DNA from 2 places in the Streptomyces sp. NPDC004327 genome. Region 2 is predicted to be linked to the other one. Evidence: predicted binding sites of a transcription regulator. Region 2 holds the regulator's gene; the other holds the start of a gene.
The links. The regulator HrcA, encoded in region 2, represses chaperone genes, less so after heat shock. The targets are predictions, from matches to a motif close to TTNGCACTCNGNNNNNCNGAGTGCNAA.

Region 1 (3,404 bases), on a different contig from region 2:
GCCTCAAGACCCTGGACGCCGTTGCCGACACTTCTCAGGCGACCGCCACCATCCGACCGAGCCTGGACGCGTTCCGCGACGCCGGCCTCGCCCACTGACCGCTGACCCGCTGAAAGGTACGAAGACAGCCATGGCCGTGAACGTCCGCATCCCCACCATCCTCCGCACCTACACCGGCGGCCAGGCCGAGGTCGCCGCCGAGGGCGCGACCCTCGCCGAGGTCATCGCCGACCTGGAGAAGAACCACGCCGGCATCGCCGCCCGCGTCCTGGACGACCAGGGCAAGCTGCGCCGCTTCGTCAACGTGTACGTGAACGACGACGACGTGCGTTTCGAGCAGGGCCTGGAGACGGCCACGCCGAACGGCGCCGGCATCTCCATCATTCCGGCGGTCGCCGGCGGCTGCTGAGCCCCGGAGACGGCACTACCCATCAGTACAGAATTGCCCCTTCCGCGAGAAGAAGCGGAGGGGGCAATTCTGCATGGTTGAGCGCGGTAGAGTTGGGGAAGTCCCCTCCGCTGCTCATGCCAGACGCATATGAGAATGCGCCTCGACCGACAAGAAGCAGCCAAAGTGCCCGTGCCTTGTGTACCTTCTGCGCACTTTGCCGGGCCCGACTTGCCCCGGAATTCAGCATATTCTCCCCAATTCCCCTTTCCGGCGTGCCCAGAATTCTCGTCCGATTGACCTGTTGCAGAGGGCAGTTGGGCAGATACATTCAGCCGCGGTCGACGCGTTCCGGCGCAGGGTCTGACCCGGGTCCGCGAAGTGCGGTCCCGCGCAAGGGCCAGTAATAGGGGAGTTAGGCATGGCTCAGGGCACCGTCAAGTGGTTCAACGCGGAGAAGGGCTACGGCTTCATCGCGGTCGACGGTGGTGCGGATGTTTTCGTCCACTACAGCGCGATCCAGATGGACGGCTACCGCACCCTCGAAGAGGGTCAGCGGGTCGAGTTCGAGATCTCGCAGGGCCAGAAGGGTCCGCAGGCGGACATGGTCAAGCTCGCCGTCTGAGCACGGCGCGATCGGCCGACGACGCACTTCCGTCGAGGGGCCCGCATCCCGGTTACCGGGGCGCGGGCCCCTCGCGCGTGCGCGGGCGCGTACGTGCGGGAGGACGGGGGCGCGTGCGTACGGGAGGGCGGGGGGAGCGTGCGCGGGAGTGCGCCGAGAGGTGGTCGATCCTCCGTAGTCGCTTGCACTCACATGGGGCGAGTGCTAATCATTGGCGTTAGCACTCTCACGCTGAGAGTGCTACGAGGATCGGGCAGACGAGGTCGCCGGCCGCGTGGGGCAAGGAACCACGAGGACGCGCCGACCGTCCGTCGCGGGCGTCGGCGCGGTCCTGGAGCGTTATCCACCCCATGTCCGGGAGGACCACTTCACATGGCCAAGATCATCGCGTTCGACGAGGAGGCCCGGCGCGGTCTCGAGCGCGGCATGAACCAGCTCGCTGACGCCGTCAAGGTCACCCTCGGCCCCAAGGGCCGTAACGTCGTCCTCGAGAAGAAGTGGGGCGCCCCCACGATCACCAACGATGGTGTCTCCATCGCCAAGGAGATCGAGCTCGAGGACCCGTACGAGAAGATCGGCGCCGAGCTGGTCAAGGAAGTCGCCAAGAAGACGGACGACGTCGCCGGCGACGGTACGACCACCGCCACCGTTCTCGCCCAGGCCCTGGTCCGCGAGGGCCTGCGCAACGTCGCCGCGGGTGCCAACCCGATGGCCCTCAAGCGCGGCATCGAGAAGGCCGTCGAGGCCGTCTCCGGTGCGCTGCTCGACCAGGCGAAGGAGGTCGAGACGAAGGAGCAGATCGCCTCCACCGCCTCCATCTCCGCCGCCGACACCCAGATCGGCGAGCTCATCGCCGAGGCCATGGACAAGGTCGGCAAGGAAGGCGTCATCACCGTCGAGGAGTCCCAGACCTTCGGTCTGGAGCTTGAGCTCACCGAGGGCATGCGCTTCGACAAGGGCTACATCTCGGCGTACTTCGCGACCGACATGGAGCGCATGGAGGCGGCGCTCGAGGACCCGTACATCCTCATCGTCAACTCCAAGATCTCCTCGGTGAAGGACCTGCTCCCGCTCCTCGAGAAGGTCATGCAGTCGGGCAAGCCGCTGCTGATCATCGCCGAGGACGTCGAGGGCGAGGCCCTGTCGACCCTGGTCGTCAACAAGATCCGCGGCACCTTCCGCTCCGTCGCCGTCAAGGCCCCGGGCTTCGGCGACCGCCGCAAGGCCATGCTGAACGACATCGCCATCCTCACCGGCGGCACGGTCATCTCCGAGGAGGTCGGCCTCAAGCTGGAGAGCGCCGGTCTCGACCTCCTGGGCCGCGCCCGCAAGGTCGTCATCACCAAGGACGAGACGACCATCGTCGACGGTGCCGGTGACAGCGAGCAGGTCGCGGGCCGCGTGAACCAGATCCGCGCCGAGATCGAGAACTCCGACTCGGACTACGACCGCGAGAAGCTCCAGGAGCGCCTGGCGAAGCTCGCCGGTGGCGTCGCCGTCATCAAGGCCGGTGCCGCGACCGAGGTCGAGCTCAAGGAGCGCAAGCACCGCATCGAGGACGCCGTCCGCAACGCGAAGGCCGCCGTCGAGGAGGGCATCGTCGCCGGTGGTGGCGTCGCGCTGCTGCAGGCCGGTTCCGTCTTCGAGAAGCTGGACCTGGACGGCGACGAGGCCACCGGTGCCGAGATCGTCCGCAAGGCGCTGGCCGCCCCGCTGACCCAGATCTCCGTGAACGCCGGCCTCGAGGGTGGCGTCGTGGTGGAGAAGGTCCGCAACCTGCCCGTCGGCCACGGCCTGAACGCCGCGTCCGGTGAGTACGTCGACATGATCGCCGAGGGCATCATCGACCCGGCCAAGGTGACGCGCTCCGCGCTGCAGAACGCCGCCTCCATCGCGGCCCTGTTCCTCACCACCGAGGCCGTCATCGCCGACAAGCCGGAGAAGGCCGCCGCGCCGGCCGGCGGCGGCATGCCGGGCGGTGACATGGACTTCTGATCCTGACGGATCGGACGTTCATCGCTGAACGCGACCGAGGGCGGCACCCCCACTGGGGGTGCCGCCCTCGGGCTTTCGCGGCCGGTCGTGCGGACTGCGGGTCAGCGCACGTCGACGTAGTCGTTGTACGCGGCCGGCGCGTTGAAGTGCGTGCCGTCACCGTTGTGCCGGATGGTGTACGAGCCGTCCACCGTCGCCGTCGTCCGGAACGTCACCGCGCCGTTCCAGGCCGTGCGGCCGGTCGCCAGCTGCTTCCACGCCGAGGAGCCGCGGGCCTGGAACCACAGGGTGACGGGAGCGTTCCCGTACCCCTTCCACACGCCGCCGACCGCCTGCTGGAGCGTGCCGGTCACGGTCATGGCCGCGCCCTTGCGCACCGGCTCCGGGTTGGCGTTC
Region 2 (3,404 bases):
GCCACGCGGCGCCCGTGTTCTCCGGCCAGCCGAGGGCGCGGCAGATGCCCGTCTTCCAGTCCTGGCCGCGGGGGACGGTGGGCCAGGCGGGGATGGCGAGGGCGGCGGGCTTCACGGCCTGCCAGACGTCGATGTAGGGGTGGCCGACGACGAGGACGTCGGGGGAGGAGACCTGGGCGGCGATGCGGGACTCCTTGGAGCCCGGGACCAGGTGGTCGACGAGGACGCCGAGGCGGGCGTCCGGGCCGGGGGCGAAGTCGGCGACGATGGCCGGGAGGTCGTCGACGCCCTCCAGGTACTCGACGACGACGCCCTCGATCCGCAGGTCGTCGCCCCAGACGCGCTCGACCAGTTCGGCGTCGTGGCGGCCCTCGACGTAGATCCGGCCCGCCCGGGCGACCCGCGCCCGGGCGCCGGGGACGGCGATCGAGCCGGAGGCGGTACGGGTGGGGCGCGCCGGTGCGCCGGCGGAGGGGCGGACCAGGGTGACGACCCGGCCCTCCAGGAGGAAGCCGCGCGGCTCCAGCGGGAAGACCCGGTGCTTGCCGAAGCGGTCCTCCAGGGTCACCGTGCCCGCCTCGCAGCGGATCACCGCACCGCAGAACCCCGTCGTGACCTCCTCGACGACGAGGTCACGGTCCGCCGGCACCTCCGGCACGGGCGCCGATCGCTTCCAAGGGGGCGTCAGATCCGGGTTGTAGCTGCGCATTCGGGCGACGCTACGGCACCTCGAAGCGGCGTGCCAGTTCATCGCGCTGGCGTCGGACGAACGCGGCGTCCACCACGGCGCCGTGGCCCGGCACGTACACCGCGTCCTCGCCGGCCAGGGACAGCAGGCGGTCGACGGCGGCCGGCCAGCGGGCCGGGATCGCGTCCGGGCCGGCCTGCGGCTCGCCCGACTCCTCCACCAGGTCGCCGCAGAAGACGACCTCCCGCTCGCCCGGCACCAGGAGCGCCAGGTCGTGGCCGGTGTGGCCGGGGCCGGCGTTGGCGAGGAGGACCCGGCGGCCGCCGAGGTCGAGGGTCCACTCGCCGGAGACGGTGTGGCGCGGGGCCACCAGGACCTCGGCGGCCTCCGCCGCGGCCCGCTCGTCCACCCCCTGCCGTACCGCGTCCAGGCGCAGCGCCTCCGCCTCGCGCGGCAGCAGCGTGTCCATGCCCACCGCGCCGAAGACCTCCGCGCCCGCGAAGACCGCCGTGCCGAGGACGTGGTCGAAGTGCGGATGGCTGAGTGCGACATGCGTCACCCTCCGGCCGCCTGTGATCGCCGCCACCTGCGCCCGCAGCTCCGCGCCCTGCGCGAGGGTGGCTCCCGTGTCGTACAGCAGGACCCCGTCCCGCCCGGTGACCAGGCCCACCGTGGCGTCCCAGCCCGGCAGCCTGCGGCGTCCGACGCCCTCGCCGAGCCGCTCCCAGCCGTACTCTTCCCAGTCCAGATCCATGGCGTGACGCTAACCGGTACGCCGACCGGATCGCCTCCGCCGACCCCGCCTCCTTGCCAGGAGCGATGTCCGCCGCCGTACACTGGCCGGGGGTTTCCTGGCACTCGGACAGGGCGAGTGCCAAAAGTGGAGCAACCGGAACCGGATCGACAGCTGGAGGTGCGCGCGATGCTCAGCGAACGCAGACTCGAAGTGCTGCGCGCCATCGTCCAGGACTACGTCGGGACGGAGGAGCCGGTCGGCTCCAAGGCGCTGACCGAGCGCCACAAGCTCGGCGTGTCGCCCGCCACCGTGCGCAACGACATGGCGGTCCTGGAGGAGGAGGGCTACATCGCCCAGCCCCACACCAGTGCCGGCCGCATCCCCACCGACAAGGGCTACCGCCTCTTCGTCGACCGGCTGGCCGGCGTCAAGCCGCTGTCCACCCCCGAGCGGCGCGCCATCCACAACTTCCTCGACGGAGCGGTCGACCTCGACGACGTCGTCGGCCGCACGGTCCGGCTGCTCGCGCAGCTGACCCGGCAGGTCGCCGTCGTGCAGTACCCGTCGCTGACCCGTTCGACGGTCCGGCACGTGGAGCTGCTCTCGCTGGCACCCGCCCGGCTGATGCTCGTGCTCATCACGGACACCGGCCGGGTCGAGCAGCGCGTGATCGACTGTCCGGGACCCTTCGGCGAGACCTCCCTCGCCGACCTGCGGGCCCGCCTCAACAGCCGCGTCGTCGGCCGCCGCTTCGCGGACGTGCCGCAGCTGGTGCAGGACCTGCCGGAGTCCTTCGAGGACAACGAGGACCGGAGCACGGTCTCGACCGTGCTCGCGACCCTGCTCGAAACCCTGGTGGAGGAGCAGGAGGAGCGGCTCATGATCGGCGGTACCGCCAATCTGACCCGCTTCGGACACGACTTCCCCCTGACGATCAGGCCCGTCCTGGAAGCTCTGGAGGAGCAGGTCGTGCTCCTCAAGCTGCTCGGCGAGGCCAAGGAGTCGGGCATGACCGTACGGATCGGGCACGAGATCGCCCACGAGGGCCTGACGTCCACGTCGGTCGTCTCGGTCGGCTACGGTTCCGGCGGCGAGGCAGTCGCCAAACTCGGCGTGGTCGGACCGACCCGCATGGACTACCCCGGAACGATGGGAGCGGTACGCGCAGTGGCACGTTACGTCGGACAGATCCTGGCGGAGTCGTAAGTGGCCACCGACTATTACGCCGTACTGGGCGTACGCCGTGACGCTTCGCAGGACGAGATCAAGAAGGCGTTCCGGCGCCTCGCCCGCGAGCTTCACCCGGATGTGAACCCGGACCCGAAGACGCAGGAGCGGTTCAAGGAGATCAACGCCGCCTACGAGGTGTTGTCGGACCCGCAGAAGAAGCAGGTCTACGACCTCGGCGGCGACCCGCTGTCCGCCTCCGGCGGCGGCGCGGGGGCCGGTGGCTTCGGCGCGGGCGGCTTCGGGAACTTCTCGGACATCATGGACGCCTTCTTCGGAACGGCGTCCCAGCGCGGCCCGCGCTCGCGCACCCGGCGCGGCCAGGACGCGATGATCCGCCTGGAGGTGACCCTCGACGAGGCCGCCTTCGGTACCACCAAGGACATCCAGGTCGACACGGCCGTCGTCTGCACCACCTGCTCGGGCGAGGGCGCCGCGCCCGGCACCTCCGCGCAGACGTGTGACATGTGCCGCGGCCGCGGTGAGGTCTCCCAGGTCACCCGGTCCTTCCTGGGCCAGGTCATGACCTCGCGCCCCTGCCCGCAGTGCCAGGGCTTCGGCACGGTCGTCCCGACCCCGTGCCCCGAGTGCGCCGGCGACGGCCGCGTGCGGTCGCGCCGTACGCTCACGGTCAAGATCCCGGCCGGTGTCGACAACGGCACCCGGATCCAGCTCGCGGGCGAGGGCGAGGTCGGCCCCGGCGGCGGCCCCGCCGGCGACCTGTACGTCGAGATCCACGAGATCCCGCACGAG

Region 1: a site for HrcA is predicted at 1,195-1,221, ahead of groL (chaperonin GroEL). Genes of this name have one in related genera too.

Annotation. Positions count from the first base shown of each region.
Region 1 covers NZ_JBIAME010000003.1:127,350-130,753, forward strand. The annotation lists gene thrC (threonine synthase) at 1-98, shown strand, start outside; gene ACFYU9_RS11055 (MoaD/ThiS family protein) at 131-409, shown strand; gene ACFYU9_RS11060 (cold-shock protein) at 810-1,013, shown strand; gene groL (chaperonin GroEL) at 1,386-3,008, shown strand; gene ACFYU9_RS11070 (hypothetical protein) at 3,110-3,404, opposite strand, start outside.
Region 2 covers NZ_JBIAME010000002.1:506,244-509,647, forward strand. The annotation lists gene ACFYU9_RS08275 (DUF3097 domain-containing protein) at 1-709, opposite strand, end outside; gene ACFYU9_RS08280 (MBL fold metallo-hydrolase) at 720-1,442, opposite strand; gene hrcA (heat-inducible transcriptional repressor HrcA) at 1,611-2,630, shown strand; gene dnaJ (molecular chaperone DnaJ) at 2,631-3,404, shown strand, end outside.